Regions from separate parts of the Rahnella sp. RFA10(1/100) genome, predicted to be linked through region 2. Evidence: predicted binding sites of a transcription regulator. Region 2 holds the regulator's gene; each other region holds the start of a gene.

What was found. Region 2 encodes ArgR, which controls arginine synthesis, uptake and breakdown. Its sites were predicted from a motif close to ANTGAATAAAAATACANT; they were not measured.
Region 1: a site for ArgR is predicted at 4,104-4,121, ahead of argC (N-acetyl-gamma-glutamyl-phosphate reductase). Genes of this name have one in related genera too.
Region 3: a site for ArgR is predicted at 7,965-7,982, ahead of argA (amino-acid N-acetyltransferase). Genes of this name have one in related genera too.

Annotation. Positions count from the first base shown of each region.
Region 1 is NZ_SEWR01000011.1:98,387-109,401, forward strand. Features, by position in the region: gene ppc (phosphoenolpyruvate carboxylase) at 1-2,600, opposite strand, end outside; gene argE (acetylornithine deacetylase) at 2,906-4,057, opposite strand; gene argC (N-acetyl-gamma-glutamyl-phosphate reductase) at 4,195-5,199, shown strand; gene argB (acetylglutamate kinase) at 5,331-6,104, shown strand; gene argH (argininosuccinate lyase) at 6,209-7,582, shown strand; gene ETV65_RS22830 (glutathione peroxidase) at 7,696-8,457, opposite strand; gene oxyR (DNA-binding transcriptional regulator OxyR) at 8,618-9,541, shown strand; gene sthA (Si-specific NAD(P)(+) transhydrogenase) at 9,524-10,924, opposite strand.
Region 2 is NZ_SEWR01000006.1:79,764-90,778, forward strand. Features, by position in the region: gene ppa (inorganic diphosphatase) at 1-214, opposite strand, end outside; gene ETV65_RS17670 (methyl-accepting chemotaxis protein) at 531-2,102, shown strand; gene fbp (class 1 fructose-bisphosphatase) at 2,228-3,232, opposite strand; gene mpl (UDP-N-acetylmuramate:L-alanyl-gamma-D-glutamyl-meso-diaminopimelate ligase) at 3,400-4,785, shown strand; gene yhcN (peroxide/acid stress response protein YhcN) at 5,094-5,357, opposite strand; gene yhcN (peroxide/acid stress response protein YhcN) at 5,559-5,822, opposite strand; gene argR (transcriptional regulator ArgR) at 6,275-6,745, opposite strand; gene mdh (malate dehydrogenase) at 7,209-8,147, shown strand; gene ETV65_RS17705 (helix-turn-helix transcriptional regulator) at 8,192-8,464, opposite strand; gene ETV65_RS17710 (DNA-binding protein) at 9,133-9,492, shown strand; gene ispB (octaprenyl diphosphate synthase) at 9,545-10,516, opposite strand; gene rplU (50S ribosomal protein L21) at 10,776-11,015, shown strand, end outside.
Region 3 is NZ_SEWR01000008.1:115,242-126,256, forward strand. Features, by position in the region: gene lgt (prolipoprotein diacylglyceryl transferase) at 1-400, shown strand, start outside; gene thyA (thymidylate synthase) at 407-1,201, shown strand; gene ETV65_RS20635 (prepilin peptidase-dependent protein) at 1,447-1,941, shown strand; gene ETV65_RS20640 (prepilin peptidase-dependent protein) at 1,932-2,519, shown strand; gene ETV65_RS20645 (YgdB family protein) at 2,516-3,004, shown strand; gene ETV65_RS20650 (prepilin-type N-terminal cleavage/methylation domain-containing protein) at 2,997-3,341, shown strand; gene ptrA (pitrilysin) at 3,645-6,530, shown strand; gene argA (amino-acid N-acetyltransferase) at 6,606-7,931, opposite strand; gene amiC (N-acetylmuramoyl-L-alanine amidase AmiC) at 8,161-9,411, shown strand; tRNA gene ETV65_RS20670 (tRNA-Met) at 9,513-9,589, opposite strand; tRNA gene ETV65_RS20675 (tRNA-Met) at 9,662-9,738, opposite strand; tRNA gene ETV65_RS20680 (tRNA-Met) at 9,801-9,877, opposite strand; gene mltA (murein transglycosylase A) at 10,098-11,015, shown strand, end outside.

The sequences.
Region 1 (11,015 bases), on a different contig from region 2:
ATCAACGCCTGCTCTACATTCGCATCCTGCTTACCGTCTTTTTCCAGCTCGCGGGAACGGTGCAGCAATTCAGCCTGCAATACGTTCAGCGGGTCAGTGTAGACGTTACGCAGGGCGATAGATTCCGCAATCCATGGTAAATCTTCCATCAGGTGATCGTCGTTAGAAATCGCCAGGATCACTTTAATGTCGCTTGCCAGCTGATCGCGCAGTTGCTGACCGAGCGGCCACAGCTCTTTCTCTACCAGACGATGATCGTAGTATTCTGCCAGCCACAGGTCCGCTTTCGCAAATACCATTTCCAGCATGCCGATGCGGGTGGAGAAGAACGGCCAGTCGCGGCACATGGTTTCCAGCTCGTCACGTTTCCCGCCATCGACCACGGCCTGTAAACCGGCACCGGCGCCCAGCCAGGCTGGTAGCATCAGACGGTTTTGCGTCCAGGCGAAAATCCACGGGATGGCGCGAAGGCTTTCGACGCCACCACTGGCTTTACGTTTCGCCGGTCGTGAACCCAGCGGCAGTTTCGCCAGTTCCTGTTCCGGAGTTGCTGCACGGAAGTAAGGCACGAAGTCTTTATTCTCGCGGATATAACCCCGGTACATTTTGCAGGACACGTCAGACAGCTGTTCCATAATATCTACCCAGGCTTGCTTCGGCTCAGGCGGTGGCAACAGGTTGGCTTCCAGAATCGCAGACGTGTACAGCGCCAGGCTGCTGATAGTGACTTCCGGCAATCCGAATTTGAAGCGGATCATTTCGCCCTGTTCGGTCACGCGCAGGCCGCCTTTCAGGCTGCCCGGAGGCTGAGATAACAACGCTGCCTGTGCCGGTGCACCGCCACGGCCGATAGAACCGCCGCGTCCGTGGAACAGTGTCAGGGCAATCCCGGCTTTCTCGCAGGTTTTGATCAGAGCATCCTGAGCACGGTATTGTGCCCATGATGCGGCCATCACGCCCGCGTCTTTTGCGGAGTCGGAATAGCCAATCATCACCATTTGTTTGCCCTGAATGAAACCGCGATACCAGTCAATGCTCAGCAACTGTTTCATGACATCGTCGGCATTGTTCAGGTCGTCGAGCGTTTCGAACAGCGGCGCGACAGGCATCGGGAACGGACAACCGGCTTCTTTGAGCAGCAGGTGTACGGCCAGCACGTCAGACGGTGTACGCGCCATCGAAATGACATACGCTGCAATCGAGCCTTCCGGTGCCTCGGCAATCACCTGACAGGTATCGAGCACTTCTTTGGTGTCGGCACTCGGTTCCCAGTGACGTGGCACCAGCGGACGTTTTGAATTCAGTTCACGGATCAGGAAAGCCTGTTTATCGGATTCTGACCAGCTTTCATAATCGCCCAGACCGAGATAGCGGGTGATTTCAGCGATAGCATCGGTGTGGCGGGTACTTTCCTGACGCACGTCGATACGCACCAGAGGCACGCCGAAGCAGCGCACGCGGCGCAGGGTATCCAGCAACTGGCCGTTGGCAATAATGCCCATATTGCAGGCTTGCAGCGACTGGTAACAGGCGTATAGCGGTGCCCACAGCTGGTCATTTTTCACCAATAAATCATGAGGGCGCGCAACGCGTTCGCCTTTCAGACGAGCTTCCAGATAAACCTGCGTATTGGTCAGCTGAGCACGCAGCTGTTTCATGATTTCACGGTAAGGTTCGATGATATCCGCCCCTCCCGCCAGCTCACGCAGTTCCGGCGTACATTCGGTCATCGACAATTCTGATACCAGCACCGCGATATCACGCAGGAACAGGTCAGTCGCTTTCCAGCGGCTCAGCAACAGTACGTGGCGGGTAATATCGGCCGTCACGTTCGGGTTACCGTCGCGGTCGCCGCCCATCCATGAAGTGAAGCGAACCGGCACGGCTTCCACGGGCATTTTATAATCCAGTGACGTTTCCAGTTGTTCGTTCAGTTCACGCAGGAAAGCAGGTACGCCTTCCCACAGGCTGTTTTCAACGACCGCAAAGCCCCATTTAGCTTCATCCACAGGAGAAGGCCGGTTTTTGCGGATTTCATCGGTGTGCCATGACTGCGCGATCAACTGACGCAAACGACGCATGATTTGTTTGCGTTCGTAATCGGCCAGATCGTTATGGTCGAGCTGCTTGAGGCAGTTATTCACTTCGACCAGTTTGTGGATCAGTGTGCGGCGGGCAATTTCTGTCGGGTGCGCGGTCAGTACCAGTTCAATAGAAAGCTGGTCGACAGCATCACGCAGCTGTTGTTCTGAGAGATTTTTGGATTTCAGGCGATCGAACAATTGTGCCAGGGCTTCAGGATTACTGGCCGCTTCGCCATGTGGCGAAATGCTGTGATATTGTTCAGCCACGTTGGCTAAATTCAGAAACTGGCTAAAAGCACGGGCAACAGGCAGCAGCTCATCATTGGAGAGATTTTGCAACGTTGACAGTAATTCTTGTCGATCCGCGTCGTTTCCGGCACGGGAGGATTTCGACAGCTTACGGATTTTCTCAACACGATCCAGGATATGCTCTCCCAACGTATCTTTGATCGTGTCGCCTAGCAATTTACCTAAGGTACTGACATTACTTCGCATTGCGGAATATTGTTCGTTCATATTACCTCTGACCCGTTCTCTCGTTTAATTTTTATATTCTGTAAATAACTTTCACCCGTCAGGCATTCTTGCCCCGTTCACCCTGCCAACCTGGCCATACTTTTAAATGCAGCACTTGTTTTAACCCAAAAACCCCTCATCACTCACGTGAAAAATGGTCTTTTTGGCCATGTCGCTGAAATTTAATTACAACCGCGACGATATCAGTTTGGCTAATCCTGCTTTTGTTCAATAGCAACGTTGTACAGTATCAAAGGGCGCCCGTAAGCGCCCTGTTTGTTTCTTCATCAGTGCGTCATTCAGTATCAGTGATAGCAGAAATGATGAACGACCTGAGAAATCAGCTCGCGAGTCGGTTTAATGAACGCCATATCAATATATTCATCTGGCTGATGCGCCTGATCGATAGAACCCGGTCCGAGTACCAGTGTCGGACACAGTTCCTGAATAAACGGTGCCTCGGTGCAGTAGTTAACAATTTCTGTTTCCACACCCAGCAGTTTTTCGACTACCTGTACCAGCGGGTGATCCGGCGGACATTCATAACCCGGGATGGGCGGATGCAGTTCTTCAATCTCAATACGTCCCGGCCAGCGTTCACTGACCGGGGCCAGCGCTTCGTTCAGCAGACCCTCAATCTCAGTCAGCGTAAGACCCGGCAGCGGGCGGATATCCATATGCATTTCGCAGCACGCGCAAATGCGGTTTGGCGCATCGCCGCCGTTGATATAACCAAAGTTCATGGTCGGGTACGGGATCACGAAACCACTGTGGTTGTAACGGCTTTTCAGCGTATTGCGCAGCGTCATTAAATGGGTAATCGATTCGTGCATCAGTTCAATAGCGTTCACGCCGCGGGACGGATCACTGGAGTGGCCGGACTGACCGGTGATACGAATAGCATTTGACAGATGTCCCTTGTGTGCACGAACCGGCTTGAGCGAAGTAGGTTCACCGATGATGGCGCAGTCAGGGCGGATCTTTGCGTTTTTGGAAAAATAACTGGCACCGGCCATCGTGGTTTCTTCATCCGCAGTCGCCAAAATATACAGCGGTTTAGTCAGTTTAGTCAGATCAACATCGCGCAGTGAATCGAGGATAAAGGCGAAGAAACCTTTCATGTCGGCAGTCCCTAAACCATAGAGCTTATTTTCATGCTCGGTCAGGGTGAAAGGATCACGTGTCCAGCGGCCATCATCGAACGGAACGGTATCGGTATGGCCTGCCAGCAGTAAACCACCCGCGCCTTCGCCAGTACTGGCTAACATATTGAATTTATGCCGTGTTCCTGGAACGGGTTGCACTTCGACTTTGAAGCCTAAATCACCGAACCAGCCTGCCAGTAAATTGATTAACGTTTCATTGCTCTGGTCCAGTGCAGCATCTGTCGCGCTGATGGAAGGGGTGGCGATTAACGCCCGGTAGAGCTCAATAAAAGGAGGTAATTTCATCTTCACTGTTGACAGCCTTTAGTTAGGGTAGTATTCATATTCATGCAATAATTGTGAATAAAAATACAATAAGCCAGCGCGTAAGGAAACCGGAAAAAAATTCATCCGGCCCTACCCCAAAATTGAGAAGGTGAACAAGCCCTATGTTGAATACGCTGATTGTTGGTGCCACAGGTTATGCCGGAGCTGAACTCGCTGCTTACCTGAATCGCCATCCACAGATGAACATAACCGGTTTAACGGTTTCAGCGCAAAGTGCAGATGCAGGAAAATTACTTTCTGATTTGCATCCTCAATTAAAAGGCATCGTCGATTTGCCTGTTTTGCCTCTGACTGATGTGGCTGAAGCAGCGAAAGGTGTCGATGTTGTTTTTCTGGCGACAGCGCATGAAGTCAGCCACGATTTAGCACCACAGTTTCTGGCGGCGGGCTGCGTGGTGTTTGACCTGTCCGGTGCTTTCCGCGTCAGCAAACCTGAGTTTTACACTGAATTCTACGGCTTTGAGCATCAGCATCTCGAACTGCTCGATCAGGCTGTATACGGTCTGGCCGAATGGCAGGCTGACAAATTAAAAGACGCACAGCTGATTGCTGTTCCGGGCTGTTACCCGACCGCGTCACAGCTGGCGCTCAAACCCCTTATCGACAATGGTTTGCTTAATGACAGCCAGTGGCCGGTCATCAATGCCACCAGCGGTGTCAGCGGCGCTGGCCGTAAAGCGACACTCGGCAACAGTTTCTGCGAAGTCAGTCTTCAGCCTTACAAACTCTTCAGCCACCGTCATCAGCCAGAAATTGCCGAACATCTTGGCGTGCCGGTGATTTTCACGCCGCATTTGGGCAATTTTCCGCGCGGTATTCTGGCGACTATCACCTGCCGTCTGAACGCGGGTGTGACGGAGCAGGACGTGGCGGAAGCCTTCCATAATGCGTATCACGATAAACCGCTGGTGCGTTTGTACACCAAAGGCGTCCCGGCGCTGAAAGATGTGGTCGGTCTGCCATTCTGCGATATCGGTTTTGCGGTGAAAGGTGAACATCTGATTGTGGTAGCGACGGAAGATAACGTGCTCAAAGGCGCGTCTGCTCAGGCAGTTCAGTGCATGAATATCCGTTTCGGCTTCCCGGAAACACAATCATTGCTTTAACCAGCCGTCAGATTGACTGTAAACAGAAAACAACCGCCCCTGAGCGTTTATTCAGACGCGCAGGGGTGTTAGATTAAATTAAACGTATTGTTATTAATTAACATTCTCAACCGGTCGGGGCGCGAACAGCTATGAATCCGTTAGTCATCAAGTTAGGTGGTGTGTTGCTGGACAATGAAGAAGCACTTGAGCGGCTGTTCATGGCAATAGTGGCTTATCGCCAGGAATATCACCGCCCGCTGGTTATTGTTCATGGTGGTGGCTGCCTGGTTGACGAGCTGATGAAAAAGCTGAATCTGCCTGTCGTGAAAAAAGCCGGTCTGCGCGTGACACCGGCTGATCAGATTGACATTATCACGGGTGCACTCGCCGGCAGCGCGAACAAAACTCTGTTGGCGTGGGCGGTCAAAAATCACATCAACGCGGTTGGCCTGTCTCTGGCTGACGGCGGCACCGTCAGCGTTACGCAACTGGATGCATCACTGGGCTTCGTCGGTAAAGCCGAAGCGGGTGATCCGGCGCTGATTAACACATTGCATGGCGCAGGCTACCTGCCGATTGTCAGTTCTATTGGCATCACCGCAACCGGTGAGCTGATGAATGTTAACGCCGATCAGGCAGCAACTGCACTGGCGGCCACGCTGGGCGCGGATCTGATCCTGCTGTCTGATGTCAGCGGAATTCTTGATGGCAAAGGCCAGCGTATTCCGGAAATGAGTGCAGAGAAAGCCGAACAGCTTATCGGGCAGGGTATTATCACCGATGGCATGATCGTCAAAGTTAACGCTGCGCTGGACGCTGCACGTTCTCTCGGACGTCCTGTGGATATCGCCAGCTGGCGTCACGCTGAGCAATTACCCGCACTGTTTAATGGCGTCGCGATCGGAACACGCATTCTGGGGTAATTCACCTCCCGGCAGGTTTAAATCTGACGCGCATTCGGTACACACTTTTGTCAGGGCGCAGCCATATTGCGCCCTTTTGCATAAAAAATTTCAGGAGCAGGAAAATGGCACTTTGGGGCGGACGTTTTACTCAGGCAGCAGATCAGCGGTTTAAAGAACTGAATGACTCACTGCGTTTCGATTACCGGCTGGCGGAGCAGGATATTGTGGGCTCGGTAGCCTGGTCCAAAGCGCTGGTGACTGTGAATGTATTAACCGCTGACGAACAGCTTCAGCTGGAAGACGCATTGACTGTGTTGCTGGAAGAAGTCCGTGCCAATCCCCGCGCTATTTTAGCCAGTGATGCCGAAGATATTCATAGCTGGGTTGAAGGCAAACTGATCGACAAAGTTGGCAATCTCGGTAAGAAATTGCACACCGGCCGCAGCCGTAACGATCAGGTCGCGACTGACATCAAACTGTGGTGTAAAACACAGGTGGTTGAACTGCGTGAGGCGCTGCATCATTTGCAGCAGGCGCTGGTCGCCACGGCCGAAGCCAATCAGGACGCCGTGATGCCGGGTTACACCCATCTGCAACGCGCCCAGCCGGTGACGTTTGCGCACTGGTGCATGGCGTATGTTGAAATGCTGGCGCGTGATGAAAGCCGCCTGAAAGACACGCTGGCTCGTCTGGACGTCAGTCCGCTGGGCTGTGGCGCACTGGCCGGTACTGCCTATCCGATGGATCGCGAACAACTGGCTGGCTGGTTAGGTTTCGCTTCTGCGACACGTAACAGCCTCGACAGTGTTTCTGATCGTGACCATGTTCTGGAGCTGCTTTCCAACGCGGCCATCAGCATGGTTCACCTTTCACGTTTTGCAGAAGACCTGATTTTCTTCAATACCGGTGAAGCGGCGTTTATCGATTTGTCCGATCGTGTCACCTCCGGCTCTTCCCTGATGCCACAGAAGAAGAATCCGGATGCACTGGAGCTGATCCGTGGTAAGTGTGGTCGTGTGCAGGGCGCGCTTACCGGTATGATGATGACGATGAAGGGTCTTCCGCTGGCGTACAACAAAGACATGCAGGAAGATAAAGAAGGGCTGTTCGACGCACTCGATACCTGGATGGATTGTCTGAACATGGCATCGCTGGTGCTGGATGGTATTCAGGTAAAACGCCCAAGGGCGAAAGAAGCCGCGCAACAGGGCTATGCTAACTCCACCGAACTGGCAGATTATCTGGTTGCCAAGGGTGTTCCGTTCCGTGAGGCGCACCATATTGTGGGTGAAGCGGTAGTGGAAGCGATTAATCAGGGCAAAGCGCTGGAAGAATTACCGCTGGCAGATTTGCAGAAATTCAGCAGCGTGATTGGCGACGATGTTTACGCCATTCTCGAACTGCAATCTTGTCTCGACAAACGAGCCGCTAAAGGCGGTGTTTCTCCGCAGCAGGTTGCACAGGCGATTGCTGATGCGAAGGCGCGTTTAGCGTAAATAAAAAAGGCGGATCATAGATCCGCCGAAAATTCACGTAGTCTTACTTTGCTTTTTTGTCGGTAATGCAGGGATTTCTTGCCTTACTTCTTACAGCAGATCCTTATTGACGCTTACTGTGCCACTTCGCACACGTCTTGTGTTTCTGAATGGAGGTAAACCTCCAGATCGTCACTTCCCCCGATGTGGCGTCCACCGATAAAGACTTGCGGCACTGTTGCCCGGCCCGTCACGGCGCGCAGGCTGACGGTGGTCGCGTCTTTACCTAATACAATTTCTTCATACTGAATGCCGCGTTCCTGCAACATTTGTTTGGCTTTCGCACAGAACGGACAGCCCGGTTTGGTGAATACGGACACGGATTCCTGCACTTTAAATTCTGGTGCCAGATACTTGAGCATGGTGTCAGCATCAGACACTTCAAACGGGTCGCCTGGCTTATTTGGCTCAACGAACATTTTCTCGACGACACCGTTGCGTACCAGCATGGAATAACGCCATGAACGCGGGCCGAAGCCTAAATCCGCTTTCTCTACCAGCATGTCCATCCCTTTGGTGAATTCACCGTTACCGTCCGGGATGAAAGTGATGTTGGAGGCGTTCTGTTCGGCTTTCCAGGCGTTCATCACGAAGGTGTCATTCACGGAAACGCACAGGATGCTGTCGACGCCGTGGTTTTTAAACACCGGAGCCAGTTCGTTGTAACGTGGCAGGTGACTCGAAGAACAGGTCGGGGTGAATGCACCCGGCAATGAAAATACGATCACTGTTTTATTTTTAAACAGATTGTCGCTGGAGAGATCTACCCATTGATCGCCCTGTCGGGTGTGAAAAGTAACGTGCGGTACGTGTCTACCTTCCTGGCTTGCAAACATGAATAACCTCTTAATTAATCAATAAAATAGAAAGTTTTTTCGGCATTTCTGCCTTGTTGGAAAGCATTATTCACGATAGTAGTTGATAGATATAATCGTTGATTGCTATCTTATCTATCGTTAACGACTATCGCATTGCCTTTTAGGGACTGGAGGAAAAATGAACATTCGTGATCTAGAGTATCTGGTGGCACTGGCTGAGTTTCGTCATTTTCGACGCGCAGCAGATTCATGCCATGTCAGCCAGCCGACATTAAGTGGTCAGATACGTAAACTGGAAGATGAACTTGGCGTTATGTTGCTTGAAAGAACCAGCCGCAAAGTGCTGTTTACGCAAGCCGGTTTGTTGCTGGTGGATCAGGCGCGCACGGTGTTGCGTGAAGTGAAAGTTCTGAAAGAGATGGCGAGCCAACAAGGCGAAGCGATGTCCGGCCCGATGCATATCGGCCTGATCCCGACAGTCGGGCCTTATCTGCTGCCTCAGATTATCCCCTCGCTGCATAAAACCTTCCCGAAACTGGAAATGTATCTGCATGAGGCGCAAACCCATCAGTTACTGTCTCAGCTTGACAGCGGAAAACTCGACTGTGCGATTCTGGCGCTGGTAAAAGAGAGCGAAGCGTTTATTGAAGTGCCGTTGTTTGATGAGCCGATGAGGCTGGCGATCTACGATGATCATCCGTGGGCATCGCGCGATCGTGTGGCGATGGCCGATCTGGCGGGTGAAAAATTACTGATGCTGGAAGACGGGCATTGCCTGCGTGATCAGGCACTCGGTTTCTGCTTCCAGGCGGGGGCGGATGAAGATACCCATTTCCGGGCAACCAGTCTGGAAACGCTGCGTAATATGGTGGCGGCGGGCAGCGGGATTACCTTGCTGCCATCCCTGGCTGTGCCCAATGAGCGCAGCCGTGACGGAGTGACGTATCTGACGTGTGACAAACCGGAACCGCGACGCACAATCGCGCTGGTATATCGTCCCGGTTCGCCACTGCGCGGGCGTTACGAGCAACTTGCGGAAGCCATCAAAGAGCACATGCAGCCTTACATGGACCGAACTGCAGTGTTAAAAAAGGCGGTTTAATCCGTTCAGTGCCGCAACGCGATAGGCTTCTGCCATGGTCGGATAGTTGAAGGTGGTATTAACGAAATACTCGATAGTATTACCTTCACCTTTCTGTTCCATAATCGCCTGGCCGATGTGAATAATCTCGGCCGCACGTTCACCAAAGCAGTGAATCCCCAGAATTTCTTTGGTATCCCGGTGGAACAGGAGCTTCAGGCTGCCCACGTTCATACCCGCAATTTGTGCGCGTGCCAGATGTTTAAACTGTGCGCGGCCCACTTCGTATGGCACTTTCATCGCCGTCAGTTCCTGCTCGGTTTTACCCACGGAACTGATTTCAGGGATGGTATAAATACCGGTCGGAATGTTTTCGATAAGGTGGACTTTCGCTTCGCCCTGAATCATGGCCTGCGCGGCAATCCGGCCCTGATCATAAGCCGCTGATGCCAGACTTGGATAGCCAATGACGTCACCTACCGCATAAATATGTGACAGCGCAGTCTGATACATGCTGTTCACTTTCAGCAGCCCGCGGCTGTCAGCTTCCAGACCAATATTCTCCAGACCCAGTTTATCGGTGTTACCCGTGCGTCCGTTGGCATACAGCAGCGCATCAGCCTTCACTTTTTTACCGGATTTGAGGTGCATGATCACACCGTCTTCCACGCCTTCGATCATCTCGAACTCTTCGTTGTGGCGGATGACCACACCGTTATTCCAGAAGTGATAGGACAGCGCATCTGACATTTCCTGATCGAGGAAAGACAGCAGGCGGTCACGGGTATTGATTAAGTCTACTTTGACGTTCAGACCGCGGAAGATTGACGCATATTCGCAGCCGATCACCCCCGCGCCGTAAATAATCACGTGGCGTGGTTCATGGCTCAGTTCGAGGATCAAATCGCTGTCGTAAATGCGCGGATGACCAAAATCGACATTGGCAGGCCGGTACGGGCGCGAGCCGCAGGCAATCACAATGTTATCTGCGGTAATCACTTCGTGTGTGTTATCGGCGTAGCGGATACTGATGGTATTGGCATCCACAAAACTGGCATCACCCGAGAACAGCTGGCATTGGTTTCTCTCATAGAAACCCTGGCGCATACGTGTTTGCTGATTAATCACTGAATCGGCGTGACGCAGGATGTCCGGGAAAGTGGAGCTCATTGTGCGGGAGTTATCGCTGTAGAGCGGGTTTTGGTTAAATTCGATGATTCTGCTGACGGCGTGGCGCAATGCTTTGGAAGGGATGGTTCCCCAGTGAGTACATCCGCCACCGACATTGTTATAGCGTTCGATGACAGCAACCCGGGCGCCTTGTTTAACCAGTCCCATGGCAGCGCCTTCTCCGCCAGGACCTGAGCCAATGATGATGGCATCAAAATGTGAGTGCTGTGGCATAGTTCGAAACCTATTTTTATACAAAATCACAACGAGAAAGTAACATATTACACCTATTTACCCCACATGCAGTTGTCATTTAATGGTAATG
Region 2 (11,015 bases):
CGTCAACCGGGTCGCCATCCAGAGACAGCGTGTGGTTGATGTAACCGTAGTTGCACGGGTAGAACATCGCAGTAGACATGAAACGGTCTACAAACAGTGCACCGGTGTCTTTGTCTACTTCGTACTTGATTGGGTCTGCGTTTGCAGGGATTTCGATCACTACGTAGATATCTTCTGGCAGTTCTTTGCCTGCCGGCACATTCAGTAAGCTCATTGTTGGTTTCCTTCGTTGAACCAGGAATAGAGTGCTGCACATTATAGCCAACTCTCCCGCGATTTCCCGCCCTTTTCATCGAATCGTATATGCGCATTCCCCGGCATGACCTGCTGTTCAACCCCGGCTGAATCTTCCGTCCTGGCAGTAAAATTTACTTGCCTGACATTTTTCCGCGTAACTGCCTGTTTTTCCCTTTCTTATCAAGATATTCAAACTATTGCCGATAACAATATTCAAACAAAAAATCAGGATTAACCTGATCCCTACCCATCTGATGCAACTCCTTTTCACCTGAATGGCTGGATAACACCGTATGTTGAATAAGTTGAGCGTAAAAGCCGGTCTGATTGGCCTGCTGGTAGTTATGACATTGATTCTGTTGCTGGTTAGCGTACTGGGTGCAAATGCCATCCGGCAAAGTGCGATTTCGCTGCAACACATTAACCAGCTTCAGGGCGATGAACTGGGTTCACTGGCCGACAGCTACAGTTTTTCGCTGCGCACGCGTGTTGCCAGCGGTGTGGCGGTGCGTCAGCTGGAAATTGGCATGATGGATGATGCGAAAAATACAGCAAACCGCATTGCCGGTTATATCCAACAAGCCGATGCCGATCTGGCGAAATTTGTCAGCATCCAGGATGATACTCAGCAGGGCAGAGATTTATCCGATGCGGTGAAGAAAACCTATGATGCCTATAAAGCTAACGGATTAATGCCGCTGCTGGCAGCAATCCAGGCGCAAAGTGCAGACGGCTATTACGATGTGCTGGAAAATAAAATCACGCCTTACAGCAATGCTTATGATAAAGCGCTGGCGGATTTCCGTACCTACGCCGTAGATAACACCCGTCAGCGGATCGAACAGGCCCGCGCCAATGCACGTATTCAGCTGACGGTGATTATCACGAGTTTTATCATCGCGCTGATTATCGCTGTGCTGGCGTGGTTCGCGTTGCAAAAAATCATTATACATCCGCTGAATTTCTCTATCGCGCAGCTTGAATATATCGCCAGGGGCGATCTGACCCACGAAATAGATGATTCCCGTAATAACGAAATGGGGCGTCTGCTGAAAGCGATGAAGCAGATGCAGGATTCACTGGCATTGTCTGTCGGTCGCGTACGTGATGCCGGAAATCAGATCGATGTCGGCTCGCGCGAGCTGGCTGCCGGTAACGTCCACCTGGCGCAGCGTACCGAAGAATCTGCCGCGTCGCTGGAGGAAACTGCCGCGAGTATGGAACAGCTGACTTCAACCGTTCGCATGAATGCGGCAAACTCTGACCAGGCTAATCAGCTGGCGCAAAGTGTGTCATTGATTGCGAATAAAGGCAGTGAGGTCGTCCATCAGGTCATGGATAAAATGCAGGGCATCACAGAGAGCTCAAAACGTATCGGCGATATTATTACGGTCATTGATGGCATTGCCTTCCAGACCAATATTCTGGCGCTGAATGCGGCGGTTGAAGCTGCGCGTGCAGGTGAGCAGGGCCGCGGCTTTGCCGTGGTGGCGGGTGAAGTGCGAAGCCTGGCGCAACGCAGTGCTCAATCTGCCAAAGAGATTAAAGAACTGATCGTGGATTCTGAAAGCCGGGTCGCTGAAGGTTCAGAGATGGTGAAATCCGCTGCAGACACTATGCTGGAAATCTCCGGCGAAGTGACGCGTGTGACCAGCCTGATGCGTGAAATTTCTATCGCGACGACAGAACAAACGCACGGCATCGAACAGGTGAACGTGGCGATTACACAGATGGATCAGGTGGCGCAGCAAAATGCCGCGCTGGTGGAGCAGGCGACAGCAGCCACGCGTTCACTGGAAGAGCAGGCGCAGTTACTGGCAAAAAGCATGGCGGTATTTAAACTCAATCGCGCCGATCATTTCTGAGAACAGAAATCCTGAACAGTAAACAATAAAAAAGGTGGCCCTAAGGTCACCTTTTTACATTCAGGTCAATGCGAAGCTACACAGCGACCACGCTCATGTTGTGATGATTCTGATATGTCGTTCAGTTATTCATCCGGGAACTGGGCGATAAAGCGTTCTGCGTCTTCAACCATCGAACAGTTGCCTACAAAGAAGGGTGCACGCTCATGCAGTTTCTGCGGGATGATATCCAGAATACGGTTTTTACCGTCACTGGCTTTACCGCCTGCCTGCTCGGCCAGGAAAGCCATTGGGTTGCATTCATACAGCAGGCGCAGTTTTCCGTTCGGATGGCTGGCCGTGCTTGGATAAATATAGATGCCACCTTTCAGCAGGTTGCGGTGGAAATCTGCCACCAGCGAGCCGATATAGCGTGAGGTATAAGGGCGTTGCGTCGCTTCATCCTGCTCCTGGCAATACTTGATGTATTTTTTAACGCCAAGCGGGAATTTAATGTAGTTGCCTTCGTTGATTGAGTACATATTGCCCTTTTCAGGGAAACAGACTTTTTCATGAGAGAGACAGAAAACACCGAGTGAAGGATCATAGGTAAAGGCATGCACGCCTGCGCCGGTGGTGTAAACGAGCATGGTGGAGGATCCATACACCACATAGCCTGCGGCAACCTGGCGGTTCCCCGGTTGCAGAAAGTCAGCTTCTGTTACCGGCTGGCCCAGCGGGGTAGTACGGCGGTAAATCGAGAAAATTGTTCCGACAGAGACGTTAACATCGATGTTTGAAGAACCATCCAGCGGATCCATCAAAATGACGTATTTTGCGTTTTCAGCGCGTTCACCTTCGAAAATGACAATCTCATCTTCTTCTTCCGATGCGATACCGGCAATTTCACCACGCGCCTTCATTGCGGCTTTTAATTTTTCATTGGCGTACAGATCAAGCTTCATCTGTACTTCACCCTGCACATTCTCTGCACCACTGGTACCCAGAATGTCGACCAGACCCGCTTTGTTGATATCACGGTGAATGATTTTAGCGCCGAGTTTTATTGCTGAAAGTAACGCCGTGAGTTCACCCGTTGCATGTGGAAAATCTTGCTGCTTCTCAACAATAAATTCGCCTAACGTTTTCATGACACTTTCCCTGAATCGAGGATAGATAACGGTACGTTAATAAAAATTTCACAAGAACGTGAGCAGTTTAGCCCAAATATATGGATGAATCATAGGCAAATCCATTTCTTCTGGAGGATTCTGAGCGTTAGAATAGCGGCTGACTTAAAGGCATTAATGGAAAATATATGCGCATTCATATTCTTGGGATTTGCGGCACGTTTATGGGCGGGCTGGCGATGCTGGCACGTGCACAGGGGCATCAGGTAACCGGTTCGGACGATAACGTTTATCCACCGATGAGTACGCTGCTGGAAAATCAGGGAATCGACCTGATCCAGGGGTACGATCCTGCCCAGTTAGATCCTCAACCGGATCTGGTGATCATCGGCAACGCGATGACGCGCGGTAATCCTTGCGTCGAAGCCGTGCTGGAGCAGGGGATCCCTTATGTCTCGGGCCCGCAATGGTTACATGATCATGTCCTGCCAGAGCGCTGGGTCATTGCTGTTGCGGGGACGCACGGTAAAACCACCACTGCCGGCATGGTCACGTGGATCCTGGAGGCTTGTGGTTATGAACCCGGGTATGTCATCGGCGGCGTTCCGGGCAATTTTGAGGTGTCCGCGCGTCTGGGCAACAGCCCGTTTATGGTGCTGGAAGCCGACGAATATGACTGTGCGTTCTTCGATAAACGTTCCAAATTTGTTCATTACAGCCCGCGTACGCTGATCCTCAACAACCTTGAGTTCGATCACGCTGACATCTTTGATGATCTGAAAGCGATTCAGAAACAGTTCCACCATCTTGTACGTCTGGTGCCAGGCAAGGGGAAAATCATTCTGCCTGAGCACGACACGCCGCTGAAACAAGTGATGGCAATGGGGTGCTGGAGTGAGCAGGAATTTGTCGGTGATGCCGAAAATTGTGTATGGGATGCGAAAAAACTGACGCCGGATTCCAGCACTTTCGAGGTTTATCTGCATGGCGAAGCCGTCGGGCAGGTGAACTGGAGTTTGGTTGGCGAGCACAACATGCATAACGGTCTGATGGCGATTGCTGCTGCACGCCATGTGGGTGTGAAGCCGGAAGATGCCTGCAGGGCACTTGGTGATTTCATTAATGCCCGCCGTCGCCTTGAATTGCGCGGCGTAGAAAATAACGTCTGCGTGTACGACGATTTTGCTCACCATCCGACGGCTATACTGGCGACGCTTGCTGCATTGCGCAGCAAAGTCGGCGGAACTGCGCGTATTCTGGCGGTGCTGGAGCCCCGTTCAAATACCATGAAAATGGGCATGAGTAAAAATGAACTGGCACCTTCGCTGGGCCGTGCTGATGAAGTTTTCCTTTTACAGCCACAGCACATTCCCTGGCAGGTGGCCGAAGTGGCTGAACATTGTATTCAGCCAGCTCACTGGAGTGCAGATGTCGATTCTCTGGTGGATATGGTGATTAAGGCCTCGCAGCCTGGCGATCATATTCTGGTCATGAGCAATGGCGGATTTGGTGGCATACATGAAAAGCTGTTAGCGGCACTGGCTGTGAAAGCGAAAACCGTCCCGGAGCAATAATCCTGGCGCATTATGAGAGTTAAGCACAGCAGCCGCTGTGCTTTTTTTATGTCTGTGAGTGGCCGGAGCAAGTCATTCAAGTCATTAACGGGCAAAAAAAAAGCCCTCGAAAAGTTGAGGGCCAAAGGGTGTCGTCGGACAGGACGACGAGGGTATCGTTAGCAAGAGAGTCAGGCAGTGGCAGTGTCAACTCTCTTTCCAGCCTCAACAGCGCTCATTATCACTGGTTTGTGGCTGTTGAAACCCGGTAACGCTAATTCAATAAATACTCAAACAGTGGTTTTATCTCAGTGAGAAACTCAGAAATCTTATTGATAGATTTCTGCTGTCGCGTGATAAGCGCCGTTGTTATAAGCCTCGATCACACGGAAAGATTTCGCGCCTTTGCTTTCAGCTTTATCAGACAACTGCTGGCGGATATCCATTGGCACGCCGTTGACGCCACTGACGCTAATCGTGCCCATAGGTCGCAGATTTTCTGCTTGCTGGTTTGTGACAAGCTGCGCGGCAGAGGTAGCAAAAGAAACAGCAGACAACAGGCTAAGTGCGGCAATAGTGGTAATAATTTTCATGATATTTTCCTGAATATACAGACGTTGGTGCTTTTCATCAGAGAGCAACGTCAATTGAGGTTTGGATTTATCAGGGCTGTAATATCGGGTTCAGGAGCACGTAAAGCGTGCGGGAACGTAGATGGTGCAGTGACAAATCCTTCTTAGTGCGCATTGCGCGGGCCTGAGTCATTCAGGCCCCTTCGCTTCTTTTACCTGAACTTATTGGTAAATTTCTGCGGTCGCGTGGTAGTTACCTTCCTCACGAACTTCGATAACCCGGAATGCTTTAGCACCTTTGGTATCGGCTTTATCTGACAGCGCCTGACGGATATCTGATGGGGCGCCGGCTACGCCACTGACGCTGATCATGCCTGTTGGCTGCATTGTTGAAGCTTGTTCTTGCGTAACAGGTTGTGCTGCAAAAACACCAAATGACAATGCAGAGAGAATGCTTAATGTTGCGATAGTAGTTTTAACTTTCATGATTTTGACCTCGTCGATTTTATTATGTTTCTAACAACTGGTGCTTCACACCACGGAAATGAGTATACATCTAGTCACGGCATAAATTAATAGCGGGCTAATAGTAATTTGGGTTGTTATATGTCAACTATTTGTATTTTTAATAACAAAAAAGCATAAAAAAAGAGTAAAAAATGGTCTTTTTAGGTTAATTTTTCGTAAAATCAATAAGTTGAATGAATTTGACTATTTGTGCTTATTTTTGCTGTGAATCACATACTGGAAAACTTTATGTGACGGGATGGCGTGGTTTGTGACGGAATTTAACCGAAATGGGGGTGTGCCGGCGGCTGTTTTGATAAACGCAAAGGCAGTAATCAATGAAGGAAAGTGTATTGAATGAGGTCAGAGGGAGTGATCTTCTGACCTCAGGCACAGAATGAGGGCGTCAAAAGGAGCAAAATGTTGCAGCCCTATAGCTCTTGCTCAAACAAACTAAGAATCGCATCGTGTAATTGTTTGACGCTAAATCCGCGGGCCGGTGTCGTGAAGATCGTATCATCGCCGGCAATGGTTCCGAGGATCCCTTCGGATTTCCCCAGGGAGTCAAGTAAACGCGCGATCAGTTGTGCGGCTCCCGGGCTGGTTCGGATCACCACAACGGCATCGTTATAATCGATATCCAGTACCAGATTTTTCAGAGGGCTGGTCGTTGTCGGCACGCCAATCTCAGCAGGCAGGCAGTACACCATTTCCATCTTCGCATTACGGGTTCTGACGGCACCAAATTTTGTCAGCATCCTTGAGACTTTTGACTGATTGATATTTTCGAAACCATCATCCTGAAGAGCGACAACAATCTCGCCCTGAGAACTGAATTTCTCTTCCTTCAACAGCGCTTTGAAGGCTTTGATCAAATCTTCCTGTTTAGCAGGATTACGCATTTTGCACCCTGGTCTCTGAATCATAGTGGGGCTGATTATGCAGATAATTGAATTTTTATGCAACAGAGGTTAACTGCAAAAATCATTAATTAAGCTTGCGACAAGGAATGTAAGTGACGAATTTCCCACGATGATTTCATGAATATGCCAAAATTTTGCATTACGGCTGAGCTATATTGCACAAGAGTTTACTCTCATGATCTCGATTCAGCTCTCACATTGGACCGAATTTAACCATTTATTAACCTGGCCTATTTTGTGGTGCTACTTTTAATGATGAAGCTTTCCGATAAAAAGTGATTAAAAGCGGAAAAGGTCGACCAGGAGGTGTTTTTTTACTTTCTAAACGACCCACCTCAGATTCTCTGCAGGTAAGCGATTGTTTTTAACGGCGTAAGTGATTAAGGTCACACCCAATTAATTCCACGACACTTATAAGTTAATGATAAAAAAGGAGTATAGGATGAAAGTTGCAGTTCTAGGTGCTGCGGGTGGTATCGGTCAGGCCCTCGCGCTTCTGCTCAAGACCCAGCTACCTTCCGGTTCCGAACTCTCATTATATGATATCGCACCGGTCACTCCGGGTGTCGCCGTCGATCTCAGCCATATCCCTACCGCGGTTAAAATTAAAGGTTTCTGTGGTGAAGATGCTAAACCCGCTCTGGAAGGAGCCGACATCGTCCTGATTTCTGCGGGGGTGGCACGTAAACCGGGTATGGATCGTTCAGATCTGTTTAATGTGAATGCCGGGATTGTGCGCAATCTGATCCAACAAGTTGCCAGTACCTGCCCGAAAGCCTGCATCGGCATCATTACTAACCCGGTAAATACCACAGTCGCGATTGCTGCGGAAGTATTGAAAAATGCTGGTGTCTACGACAAAAACAAACTGTTTGGCGTAACGACCCTGGATACCATCCGCTCCAATACTTTCGTGGCTGAACTGAAGGGTAAGCCACCGGAAGATATCGAAGTGCCGGTTATCGGCGGCCACTCTGGTGTGACGATTCTGCCTTTATTGTCCCAGATCCCTGATATCTCTTTCACTGAAAGCGAGATTGCTTCTCTGACTCAACGTATTCAGAATGCCGGGACTGAAGTGGTGGAAGCTAAAGCCGGTGGCGGATCTGCGACGCTTTCGATGGGGCAGGCGGCTGCACGCTTCGGACTTTCACTGGTACGGGCGATGCAGGGTGAAAATAATGTGGTGGAATGTGCTTATGTGGAAGGTAAAGGCGATCATGCCCGATTTTTCGCACAACCCGTTCTGTTAGGCAAAAATGGTATTGCAGAACTTATCGATGTCGGTCAGCTCAGTGCGTTTGAACAACAATCGTTGGATTCTATGCTGGATATTCTTCGCAAAGATATTGAGCTCGGTGAACAGTTTATTAATAAGTGATCATTGAACAAAGCCGCCGGGTTAACTGGCGGCTTTTGCTTTTCTTAACGCGGTGTTTCATGGGTCGGACGGCAACGGCGTTCGATGATTTGTGAGGTTTTGGGATCAAAATACCGGCTAGGCCAGATCAGCGAGGGATGGACACCCAAAGCACCAGCGATAAGCAATTCTCCTTTTGGCCACGGCCGTGATAATGCATTAGAAAGTGTCGAAGAGCTCAGGCCTGCTGATCGTGATACTGCTGCGAGTGTGGTGCCCTTCTTTCTCAGTGCTGCAATAATATCTGCCTGATGCCAGTCTTCATTCCTTGTCGTCATGATATTTTCCTTCTGAAAATGACTTTCAATAAATATTTTATTAAACATAGATTTCAATACTGAGTGCACTCATTATATCAACCATATCAATGTTTCCTAAAATCCATTATTTTACTTATTTAGAAAATACATTCTTATTTTGATTTAGACAAACAAGTAAATTCCTTTTGCTTTTTGTGATTTGTATCGGTTTATAATATTTACATTGAATAACATTAAAATGAAAACGTAACTGATGTGTGCTTTTTTTGACCTAATTCATTTTTTACGTTGATGAAAGATAAAAATTCAGAGGGTTTTGTTATATTTCAGGAGGGTTTTTTTTATCTTTAATTTAATGTATCCATTTGTTATATATGATTTTTTTAAATAATCTATTTTTGATTTTAAATTTTTTCTAAGATTTTATTTAACCTGCTTTCCGAAAAAAAATTTTAACCATCCTGACCGATGTTTGATAAACATAATTCATGGAAGCATTTAAATACATCTATAGACTCACTCCTGAAAATTGAATATCTTCTTTCTGTCAAATAGATGTTTTTCTAAATGACTTGTGTTAGTACCATCCTTTATATAAACGCTCATTACCAGAAAATATTGGTATTACTCTCATGGATGTATAACAACAATCTTTCTTACTGACTTAATAAGAAACAAGGAATGTTATGAAAAAAGAGTGGTTTGCAGCAAAGGAACTGACCGGAAAAGAAGGACTGCCGACGTCAACCCAAGGTGTCCATGGGATGGCTCGCAGATTGTGCTGGATTAAACGCCGCAGGCTGGGTGTTCAGGGACGTGCAGTGGAATATCACATCGACAGTTTGCCCGGTAATGCCGCCGCCAGCTTATCAATGAATGAGAGTTCTGCTGAATATGTTTATACATCACATCAGGACCCACTGGCGATCTGGATTGAGAGTTATAAGCAACTGAGAGAACCTGAACGTGAAACGATCATTTCATTCATTGTGAGGGAAGGGATATCTGAGTTGCTCAACAGATTACGTGAGCCTGAAAAAAACTAGCACAATAGTGCCTGTCGTACCTGCCAGAATCAGCAGGCACGACAGGCAAATGTCAGAAATCGCGTTTTACAGACATATGCGCAAGGCCTTCAAGCGCTGAGCGGTATTCGGACTCAGGCAGTACCTGAAGCGCCCGGATTGCTTTGTCAGCTTCTTCTTCGGCACGCTGGCGGGTATAAGCCAGAGAGCCCCACTGATGCATGGCTGCCAGCACAGGCTCCAGTAAATGACGCCCGTTACCTTCTTCAATAGCTTTGCGGATCATAGCAGATTGCTCAGCATCGCCGTGCCGCATTGCATGCAGAAGGGGCAGGGTGGGTTTGCCTTCATCAAGGTCATCGCCGGTGTTTTTACCCAGCGTTTCGCCATCAGCATCATAATCGAGCAAATCATCAATTAGCTGGAACGCCGTGCCCAGATAACGACCATAATCTTGCAAGGCGGTAATCTGCTCGCTGCTTCCACCCGCCAGCATGGCAGAGGCTTGCGATGCGGCTTCAAAAAGACGCGCCGTTTTGCTGTAAATCACCTGCATATAACTGGCTTCTGTGATGTCGGGATCGTTGCAATTAATCAATTGCTGCACTTCACCCTCTGCAATCACGTTAACCGCTTTTGCCATCAGAGCCAGAACAGGAAGCGATTCCAGATCAGTCATCATTTGAAAGGCGCGGGTGTAGATAAAATCGCCGACCAGTACGCTGGCGGCATTGCCAAATGCAGCGTTCGCCGTTGCTTTTCCCCGACGCATATCTGATTCGTCGACCACATCATCATGCAGCAGTGTGGCGGTATGAATAAACTCAATCAGGGCGGCAACCGTGATGTGTTTATCGCCCTTGTAGGATAGTGCTTTGGCTGCCAGTACTGCTATCATCGGACGGATACGTTTGCCGCCGCCACTGATGATGTAATATCCCAGTTGATTGATGAGAGAAACCTCTGAATTCAACTGTTCAAGGATGGATGCGTTGACGGCAGCCATGTCGTCCTGGGTAAGATCAATAATCTGTTCTAGGTTCATTGTGTTTTTTCAGCTGTTGTTCTCTTCACCGCAATGAGGTCTGGCTCACATTGGCACATGGCGCTAACTGTAAAGGGGATTGTACTTGAAAAACAGTGTAGATAAATGCTATCGGAAGAACTGCGCTTTTTTTCTTCTTTTGTCGTGATTGTGCTCTTGTCTTATGCTGATTTTTTGCGTAGAATTCGCGCCCTATTGTGAATATTTATAGCGCCCTCTGGACTATACAAAGTTGAGTGCGCGGAAAGCGGAGTTTTATATGTACGCGGTTTTCCAAAGTGGTGGTAAACAACACCGTGTCAGCGAAGGACAGACTATTCGTCTGGAGAAGCTGGACGTTGCAACTGGCGAAGCTATCGAATTCGATCAGGTTCTGATGATTGCAAACGGTGAAGAAATCAACATCGGCCTGCCTTTAGTTGCTGGCGGTGTAATCAAAGCTGAAGTCGTTGCTCACGGTCGTGGCGAAAAGGTCAAAATCGTTAAGTTTCGTCGTCGT
Region 3 (11,015 bases), on a different contig from region 2:
CACAGATGTACCCTGGGCGATGCTGTTCCCGGGCTCACGTCAGGAAGACATCGCGATTGCTGCGGCTGACCCTAAATGGCAGCCATTGCTGAATCAGTATGGCGTATTGCCGCGTCATCCTTCCCAACTGTACGAACTGCTGCTTGAAGGCGTTGTACTGTTTATTATTCTGAATGTGTTCATCCGAAAATCACGCCCGATGGGCGCCGTATCAGGTTTGTTCCTGATCGGATATGGCTTATTCCGCATCATCGTTGAACACTATCGTCAGCCGGATGCCCAGCTAGGCCTGTTCGATGGAATCATCAGCATGGGGCAGGTTCTGTCCATTCCTATGGTGGTCATTGGCCTGATTATGATGGTCTGGGCATATCGCCGTCCGCAGAAACAATTGTCGTGAGGTAACATGAAACAGTATCTGGATTTAATGCAGAAAGTGCTCGATGAGGGCACCCCTAAAGCCGACCGTACCGGTACGGGCACGTTGTCGATTTTTGGCCATCAGATGCGTTTCAACTTGCAGGAAGGTTTTCCGCTGGTCACCACCAAACGTTGTCATTTACGCTCCATCATTCATGAACTTCTATGGTTTCTGAAAGGCGAAACGAATATTGCCTACCTGCGTGAAAATAATGTCAGCATCTGGGACGAGTGGGCAGACGAAAAGGGTGACCTCGGTCCGGTTTATGGCAAGCAATGGCGTGCCTGGGGCGCGGCTGACGGCAGGCAAATCGACCAGTTGACAAATGTGGTTGAACAGCTAAAAAAAGATCCGGATTCACGCCGCATTATTGTGTCGGCATGGAATGTCGGTGAGCTGGATCAGATGGCGCTGGCACCTTGCCACGCTTTCTTTCAGTTCTATGTGGCCGACGGGAAACTCTCTTGCCAGCTGTATCAGCGTTCATGCGACATCTTCCTGGGTCTGCCGTTTAACATCGCCAGCTACGCGCTGCTGGTGCATATGATGGCACAGCAGTGTGATCTGGAAGTCGGTGACTTTGTCTGGACTGGTGGCGATACGCATCTGTACAGCAACCATATGGAACAGACACATCTGCAGCTGACGCGTGAGCCTCGTGCATTGCCAAAACTGGTGATTAAGCGCAAACCGGCCTCCCTGTTTGATTACAACTTCGAAGATTTCGAGATTGAAGGGTACGATCCACATCCTGCAATCAAAGCGCCTGTGGCGATCTGATTTTTTGTGGTGTGCCGCCTGACAGCCTGGTCAGGCGGTAATTTATCCCTTCTCACGTTTCTTGCTGCATTTTTTACACCTTTCCCTGACGATTCCCACTCCGATTTTTATCCTGATGTTATCCCTGCGAGATATCACGCAAATTTTTTGCCGCGTGTATTTTATTGCACAGATTGCTCTGAAGACATCCTGGAAAAAATGACTTTGCCGGTGGCGATAAAAATCTACACGCTTATTTTGGCGGTATGAAAACATTTGAGCGGGCAGGAGAGCAGGGAATGTCGCTGATCGAAATGATGGTTGTTGTGGCTCTGATTGCCATGTGTACGTTATGGGGAATCCACAGCTGGCGCAGTTACCAGCAGGCATTGAAGCTTGAACAATCGGCTCAGCAACTGCGTTTGTATTTATACGGAGTCCAGGCCGAAGCCAATAATTACAATCGTTCTGCTGTTTTATGGGGGATTTCCGGCGCAAACGGGTGTGTGGGAACCGGCATCCGCCCCTCTGATTGCCGTAATGCGGCGGGTAAAATATTCGCCCTTCATGAAGCTGGCATTGAATTAGTCGACGTTCCTGAAAAAAATATGGGCTTTTACGGCCTGCGGAATGCGGCACTTGCCGGGCATATCACGCTGAGAAATCCAGCAGGGAGTGTGCGAATCGTTCTCTCCGTCAGAGGGCGGTTGCGTATGTGTAGTGAAACTCAGCCTTTACTGGGTATCGGGCTATGTCAGTGAACACATCCCGTTGTCAGGGATTCACGCTGCCCGAAGTGATGATTGCGATGGGTATTGGCAGCATGCTGATGCTCAGTGCCGCACAAATCTATCCGCTTATGCGCCAGAGAAGCCAGAGTCTGGGCCGGCATTATCAGCTGGAACAACTGTTGCGCCAGAGTATTTCTGCTATCGGCAAAGATATCCGTCGGGCCGGTTTCTGTAACGGAAACTGTGAGGGCAAATCTTTTATCATAAGTAACGCTGTCGGCGAAGCGCCTGGCTCCTGCATCATTGTTATCTATGACCTGAACCGTAACGGAATATGGGATAAAACCAGCTCACCGGAATCTGAATACTTTGGTTATCGTTTACGACAGGGGGGGATTGAAATCCAGCGCGGAACAGATGACTGCGGGAGTTCTGGCTGGGAAAAACTCCTTGATCCGGCTGAAGTTAACGTGACCCGATTTACGATTACGCAGGTAGCAGAAAGTGCCTCCGGCCGTCTGTATTCTCTGCAACTGGAAGCCCGCTGGAGCAAAGATCCTTTTATCCACCGTCAGGTTAACGAGATGATTGCAGGCCATGTTTTATGACGAGCGTAGTCAAAAGAAGCGATTCACTCAGACAACGTGGGAGCGCCATGATCCTGAGTATTCTGGTGATGATGGGATTAGGCTTGATTGTCCTTAATTCGCTGCAACAGCAACTTTCCGCCGGGCTTTCGCTGACGTCAAATCAGCATCGCTATAATGTTGCCTGGGAAAATGCAGCTTCGGCATTGGCGTGGGGCATAGGACAATCATGGAGCGACAGCCATGATCCCTACTGGCAGTGCCGGGAGGTGGCGGTTGGGATCATTATTTCAGGAAGTGGCCGGGCCTGTGTCCGCCCTGCCTTTCGGGAGGATATCTTTCTGGTCCGTGGTGAAGGCCGGTTAACTCAAGACAATGAACCCGTTGTACAGTATCAGCAAGTCAGTAGTAAAAAGCAGGCTGGCGGAGATCTGATTTTTTCGCCACTAAAACAAGGATGGCTGGATTTTTGTCCTGAGACTGATGCGCAGGCCTGCAATGAATGAAAGCTGCTCAGCACAGCAAGGTTTCAGCCTCACAGAAGCGCTGATCGCCATGTTGCTCTTGTCAGTTTCCATTCTGGGGCTCCTGAATTATTACCAGTCACTGAGCCACGGTTTTATGCGCCAGTGGCAGGTTCAACAGGCGTGGGCAGAAGCGCACTCCCAGCTTGAAGCCTATTCTGTAGCCGGGAAGGGGACGGAGCCTTTTGCGAAAAATTGGGAATATCTGATTAACGGCACTTCATATGCACAATCCTGCAAGTTGGTTACTGCGGCAATTCAAACGCCGACAAAATATCAGGCCATATTGCAGCGTTTGATATGTGATTTTGCCCCCTGAAGTGGCATCTGTCAGCCGCATATTACCGGGCAAAAATACTGTTAAGCTACTTGCAATGGCGGGTTAACAGCTTAGAGTGGTTTAACCGGGTGTTTTTCCCCTATTGGGAACCATGAGTGTTGTGGCTAAAACATAACGGAGCACAGGAAGAAAATCCCGATTCGATTTTTTTTCACAACTATCCTGTTTCTGCGCGGTCTGAACAGACTCAATCGCTCAAAACAGCGTGTTGAGGTTCATCGGTTATTGAACCGTGTATTTATTGCCTGCGTGGCACGTTTATTCGATTGAGGGAGAGTGGCAATGTTAAAACAGGTTACCCGCGTTTTCGGGGTACTGTTGTTATTGAGCGTTGGGATACCTGTTGTTTCAAGTGCAGCTGACTGGCAACCTTTTGCACAAGCTATCAATAAAAGTCAAAACGACCCTCGTCACTATCAGGCAATAAGACTGGCCAATGATATGACCGTTTTGCTGGTTTCTGACCCTCAGGCGCCCAAATCTCTCGCCGCATTGGCCCTTCCTGTCGGTTCGCTGGAGGATCCTGATTCTCAGTTAGGCCTTGCCCATTATACTGAGCATATGTTGCTGATGGGCTCGAAGAAATATCCTCAGCCGGAAAGCCTGTCTGAATTCCTTAAAAAACACGGTGGGAGCCATAATGGCAGTACAGCTTCTTACCGCACCGCGTTTTATCTTGAAGTAGAAAACGATGCCTTGCCAGAAGCGGTAGATCGCCTGGCGGATGCTATCGGCCAACCACTATTAGATCCCGCCAACGGAGACCGTGAGCGTAATGCCGTGAACGCTGAACTGACGATGGCCCGATCGCGTGACGGTATGCGGATGGCGCAAGTTCGCGCAGAAACATTAAATCCTATGCACCCGGCAGCCCGCTTCTCAGGGGGTAATCTGGATACGTTGAAAGATAAACCGGGCAGTAAGCTTCATGACCAGCTGACGGCTTTTTATCAGCGTTACTATTCCGCTAACCTCATGGTCGGTGTGATTTATAGCAATAAACCTTTGCCTGAACTTGCTGAACTGGCCTCCACAACCTTTGGCCAGATCGCCAATCATCATGCCGCCGTGCCGCCGATTACAGTCCCGACGTTAACTGCAGACCAAAAGGGCGAGTTTATCCATTTCGTTCCTGCACAGCCGCGCAAAGAATTGCGGATTGAATTTGCCATTGATAACAATAGTGCCGATTTTCGCAGTAAAACCGATACCTATATCAGCTACCTTATTGGTAACCGCAGCCCGAATACCCTATCCGACTGGTTACAGAAGCAGGGCTATGCCGACGGGATCAGTGCAGGTGCGGATCCGATGGTTAACCGTAATATGGGCGTATTCAATATTTCTGTTTCCCTGACGGATAAGGGGCTGGCGCAACGCGATACCGTTATTGCCGCCATTTTCAACTATCTCAATGAAATGCGCGCTCAGGGGATCCGGAAATCCTATTTTGATGAGATTGCACATGTTATGGCGCTCGACTTCCGCTATCCGGCACTGACGCGTGATATGGATTATGTCGAATGGCTGGTGGATACCATGCTGCGGGTACCTGTCGGGCATGTTCTCGACTCGCCGTATCTTACTGACCAGTATGATCCTAAAGCGATTGAATCACGGCTAACTGAAATGACGCCGCAAAATGCACGTTACTGGATCATCAGCCCGAATGAGCCTCACAATAAAGTGGCCTACTTTGTTAATGCGCCGTATGAGATCGATAAAGTTCCCGCACAAACCTACTCGCAGTGGAAGACGCTGGGGCAGGGGATTTCTCTGTCGCTGCCTGCGCTGAATCCGTACATTCCGGACTCACTTGCGCTGGTCACTAAAGATTCGACGGCGACGAAACCTGAATTGTTAGTTGAAGATAAAGGGTTGCGGGTGTTCTACATGCCGAGTCGCTATTTTGCTGATGAGCCTAAAGCGAATGTGACCGTTTCTTTCCGCAATGAGCAGTCTCTCAGCACGGCTAAAAATCAGGTGCTGTATGGCCTGACAGATTACCTCACCGGCGTTGCTTTTGATCAGCTGAGCTATCAGGCATCCATTGGTGGGATCACGTTCGGCACATCGCCTGATAACGGATTACAATTTACTGCTACCGGTTTCACCGAGTGTCTGCCTGATTTACTGGCAGCACTGGTCGATAACTACCCTGATTTCAAACCGACACAGGAACAGCTTGATCAGGCGAAATCATGGTATCTCGAGCGTTTAGCTTCAGCAGATAAAGGGAAAGCGTTTGAGCTGGCGTTACAACCGGTTCAGTTGCTTTCGCGGGTGCCTTATACCGAGCGCAGCGAGCGTGAAAAGCTGGTTTCCGCCATCACACTGGAAGAGGTGAACGCCTACCGTGAACAACTGGTTCATCATGCTGCGGTAGAAGTGATGGTCGTGGGGAATATGACGGCTGATCAGGTTAAAGCGATGTCTTCGCAAATCATGCAAAAGTTGGGTGAGCATGGGACACAGTGGTGGCGCGGCAAGCAGGCCGTAGTGACCGGACCGCTGAAAGCGAATATTCAGCGTATTGGGACAAGTTCGGACTCTGCGCTGGCAGCGGTGTATGTCCCCACCGGTTATGATGAAGTTCAGAGCATGGCGTACAGTGCTTTGCTGGGACAAATTATTCAGCCATGGTTCTACAGTCAGCTTCGGACACAAGAACAACTGGGTTACGCAGTGTTTGCTTTTCCTATTCCGGTAGGCAAACAGTGGGGGATTGGTTTCCTGCTGCAAAGTAACAGCAGGCAACCTGATTATCTGTATCAGCGCTATCTGGCATTTTATCCGCAGGCCGAAAAACGTCTGCGTGAAATGAAGGATGACGAGTTCCTGCAATACAAACAGGGGCTGGTGAATGAAATGCAGCAAAACCCGCAAACGTTAGATGAGGAAGCTGACCGTCTGGGAAATGATTTTAGCCGCGGAAATCCACAATTTGACACCCGCACGAATGTTATCCGGGTTATTGCCGGGCTGACGCAAACTCAGCTGGCGGATTACTTCAATCAGGCCGTAATAAAACAGGATGGTCTGGCGATGTTGTCACAGGTCTCAGGCAATGACAGCAAGTCGCCACAATACGCGGCGCCTGAGGGCTTTAAAACCTGGTCTGATACCTCAACGTTGCAACAGGCGCTGGAACCGCACACGGGTAAATAACCCGCTGATGTGTAAAGCAAAATAAAAAGGGCGCGGAAGCGTCCTTTTTATAACTGAGGCCAGGTAGTGAGAGAGTTACAGCTCAGCGATCAGTATTTTGGAACGACGCTGGTAGTTATACATTTCCTGTTTCTGAATCGGCAACACATCCACTTCTGCTGGTTTGAAACCACGCTCCTGGAACCAGTGAATGCTGCGGGTCGTCAGTACAAACAGCCTGTTCAGCCCCATGAGTTTCGCCTGGCTGGCAACGCGTTGCAGTAACATTTCACCCCGTGAAGAGCTGCGGTAGTCCGGGTGAACCGCCACGCAGGCCATTTCGCCAATCCCTTCATCATGAAACGGATAAAGCGCCGCACAGGCGATGGTCAGGTTATCCCGCTCGATAATGGTAAATTTATCGATTTCCATTTCCAACTGCTCGCGGGAACGGCGTACCAGAATACCCTGTTGTTCCAGCGGACGAATAAGTTCCAGAATGCCACCGATGTCGTTGATGGTTGCTCGCCGAACTTGTTCGGCACTTTCCATCACGATTTGCGTGCCAATGCCGTCGCGCGAAAACAGTTCCTGAACCAGTGCACCGTCTTCCTGATAACTGATCAGGTGACTGCGACGTACACCGCTGCGGCAGGCCTTCACCGCGCCGCGCAGGAAGCGAACGGTACCGGAAAGATAATCGCCGCCGGATTCCATCTGATCAATTTTTTGCTGTGCATCATTAGGAAACAGTTCGGAAATAATATTACCTTCCTCGTTGATTACCCCTTGCGAAGAGCAGAAGCCGATCATTTTTTCTGCTTTCAGTTTGATCGCCAGTTGTGTTGCGACTTCTTCGGAAGTCAGGTTGAAGCTTTCACCGGTAACCGAAACTGCAACCGGACCGAGCAAGACAATCGCATTGCTGTCGAGCTGACGGTGAATCGCTTCTTCATCAATACGGCGGATACGCCCACTGTGACAGTAATCAATACCGTCATCGACGCCCAGCGGCTGAGCAATGATAAAATTGCCGCTGACGACATTGATATGCGCGCCCTGAAGTGGCGTATTATTCAGACTCATTGACAGCCGCGCCGTGATATCGAGCTGCAGCAGCCCGGCGGCTTGCTTAACCAGTTCGAGCGCACGTGCATCCGTGACGCGAATATTCTTATGATAAATCGGCTCGTAATTATGCTCAGAAAGGTTCTCATCAATCTGCGGACGGGCGCCATAAACGACGACCAGACGGATGCCTAAACTGTGTAACAGGCCGATATCGTTGACAATATTGCTAAAATTTTCATGTTCAATGGCTTCCCCACCGAGCATGACAACGAATGTTTTGCCTCGGTGAGCATTTATATAGGGAACTGAGTGGCGAAATCCCTGAACCAGTTCAGTACTACGTTCCTTCACGGCAAAACCTCGTATGAATTTTTATTCGTAATTTTTGTATTTTTATTCTTTTGCGGCGCTGTGGCAAGTAAGAAATCTCTGTTTTTGTTTTAACACCCATCACAAACATACAACAAATTGATAAATCGAATAAATGTTTAGGAATGACATGCAGGATATGATTCGTTAGAATTCGTAAAATGAGTTTTTTATCAGCTATTTTTTACTTTTGGACACTTTTTGAGACTGCATGACTGACGATACCCACAATCCCGGAAGACGACGCCTCCTGCAAACCGTAGCTGCTTCCTGGATACTGAGCGTGAGTAAAGTGGGTTTTGCTGCCAGCTCACAGGTCATTGCTGTACGTATCTGGCCCTCGTCTACTTATACCCGAATTACGCTTGAATCCAGCACTCCCTTAAAATATAAGCAGTTTCTGCTCAGCGATCCGCCGCGCGTTGTGGTGGATATCGAAGATGTGCATCTCAACAGTGTGTTAAAAGGGTTGGGCGAAAAAGTCCAGCAAAGTGATCCTTATATCAGACAGGCGCGGGTGGGGCAGTTTGATACCAAAACGGTCCGCCTGGTGTTTGAGCTCAAGCATGTAATCAATCCACATGTCTTCACGCTGAAACCGGTCGCTGAATTCCATAACCGGCTGGTGCTCGATCTTTATCCGCAAGAGGGTGAAATCAGTGCTCAGGACGATCCGCTGCTGGCGTTACTGGAAGATTACAACCGCGGAGATGTGGCGAGAACGCTACCTCCGGAAAAGGCAAAAGATGGTCAGGCGGGGCGAAGCCGGCCGTTGGTGATCATGCTTGATCCTGGTCATGGCGGTGAAGATCCGGGGGCGATTGGCAAATATAAGACCCGTGAGAAAGATGTTGTATTGCAGATCGGCCGCAGATTACAGAAGCTGATTATGCGTGAACCCAATATGAAAGCGCATATGACCCGCAATGAAGATGTGTTTATTCCGCTTAAAGTCCGCGTGGCAAAGGCACGAAAACTGCGGGCAGACCTTTTTATCTCTATTCACGCAGATGCATTTACCAGCCGTGCAGCAAAAGGCTCGTCGGTTTTCGCTCTGTCGACCAAAGGGGCAACCAGTTCCGCAGCACGTTTTCTCGCACAAACACAGAATGAATCTGACCTGATAGGCGGCGTCAGTAAAAGCGGTGACCGCTATCTGGATCACACGATGTTTGATCTGGTTCAGACAGCAACCATCAGCGATAGCCTGAAATTTGGCAAAGAAGTGCTGACGCGTATGGGCAGGATTAATCATCTGCATAAAAATAAAGTGGATCAGGCCGGGTTCGCGGTATTAAAAGCGCCGGATATCCCGTCAATTCTGGTGGAAACGGCGTTTATCAGTAACATCAGTGAAGAGAAGAAATTGCGGACTGCACATTTTCAGCAGCAGGTGGCAGAGTCTATTCTGGCCGGGATCAAAGCATATTTTGCAGAAGGTGGGATGTTGGCGAGGGGATAACCAGAGAGGCTGCGAGGTGATTATTCCCGCCGCTTGGCGGAATTCAGAGACAAAAAAACACCCGTTAGGGTGCCTGATGTTTGTAACCGATTTTTAGTAGTTGGTTGCGGGGGCCGGATTTGAACCGACGACCTTCGGGTTATGAGCCCGACGAGCTACCAGGCTGCTCCACCCCGCGTCCGTCACTACTCTTACAGCTTTACTTCATCACATTATCCGAACTGAGCATCTTCATGCATCGGTCTCGAATTGGTTGCGGGGGCCGGATTTGAACCGACGACCTTCGGGTTATGAGCCCGACGAGCTACCAGGCTGCTCCACCCCGCGTCCGTATACTGCTTTAATTCATCGTACAATTCAACTGAGCATTTTATGCATCGAAATCGAATTGGTTGCGGGGGCCGGATTTGAACCGACGACCTTCGGGTTATGAGCCCGACGAGCTACCAGGCTGCTCCACCCCGCGTCCGATGGAGGCGAACTATACTCCCCATGAGATTTCGTGCAACCCTTTTTTGAATTTATTCAAATAAAGCACTTAGTTGCTGGCTTTTTATCCACAAAATTGCCGTTTGATGTTCAATTTGGCTCAGTACACTTTTTTCGGCTGTGGCAATTCCTTTCTGATAGGGCGTTTGTTATCGTTTCGCCAGTCATTTTCCTGAAAGTAAGAGAGCGCGGCAATAATGAAAGGACGTTGGAGTAAATATCTGCTGGGTGGTTTGGTGTTAGCGGTGCTGGCGGGTTGTTCTTCGCGACCTACTGACCGGGGCCAGCAGTACAAAGATGGCCGTCTGGATAATGCACTCGAATATGTGAATGAGCCGAATGCCACAGGCAAACCAGTGAATGCGCTGGATTACTCTAATCAGGTCGCCGCGGTACAAATTGCCTCTTCTTCTTTATATGGTCGTAATAACACAACATTCCAGGCTGTCGAACAATGGCTGCGCTCCGGGGCTGATACCCGCAACCTTAGCCAGTACGGCATCAGCGCGTATCAGATGGAAGGTGCTGACAATTTTGGTAATGTGCAACTGACCGGCTATTACACGCCGGTGGTGCAGGCGCGCTACACCCGTCAGGGTGAATTCCAGTATCCGCTTTATCGTATGCCGCCAAAACGCGGCCGTCTGCCTGATCGCGCCTCAATTTATTCCGGTGCACTGAGCGATAACTACGTGGTTGCCTGGACTAATTCCCTGATGGATAACTTTATGATGGAAGTGCAGGGCAGCGGTTATGTCGATTACGGCGACGGGCGCCCGTTCATGTTCTTCGGATATGCTGGTAAAAACGGCCATGCCTACCGCAGCATCGGCAAAGTGTTGATTGATCGTGGGGAAGTGGCGCGCGAAAATATGTCGATGCAGGCGATCCGCCAGTGGGCGGACACCCACACACCGGCACAAGTGCGTGAATTGCTGGAGCAGAATCCGTCATTCGTTTTCTTCAAACCAGAGCCTTTTGCTCCGGTTCGTGGTGCCAGCGGTGTGCCGCTGATTGCCAAAGCCTCTGTGGCTTCTGACCGTTCACTGATCCCGGCAGGAACAACATTACTGGCGGAAGTGCCTGAGCTTAACGATAAAGGCAAGTTCACCGGT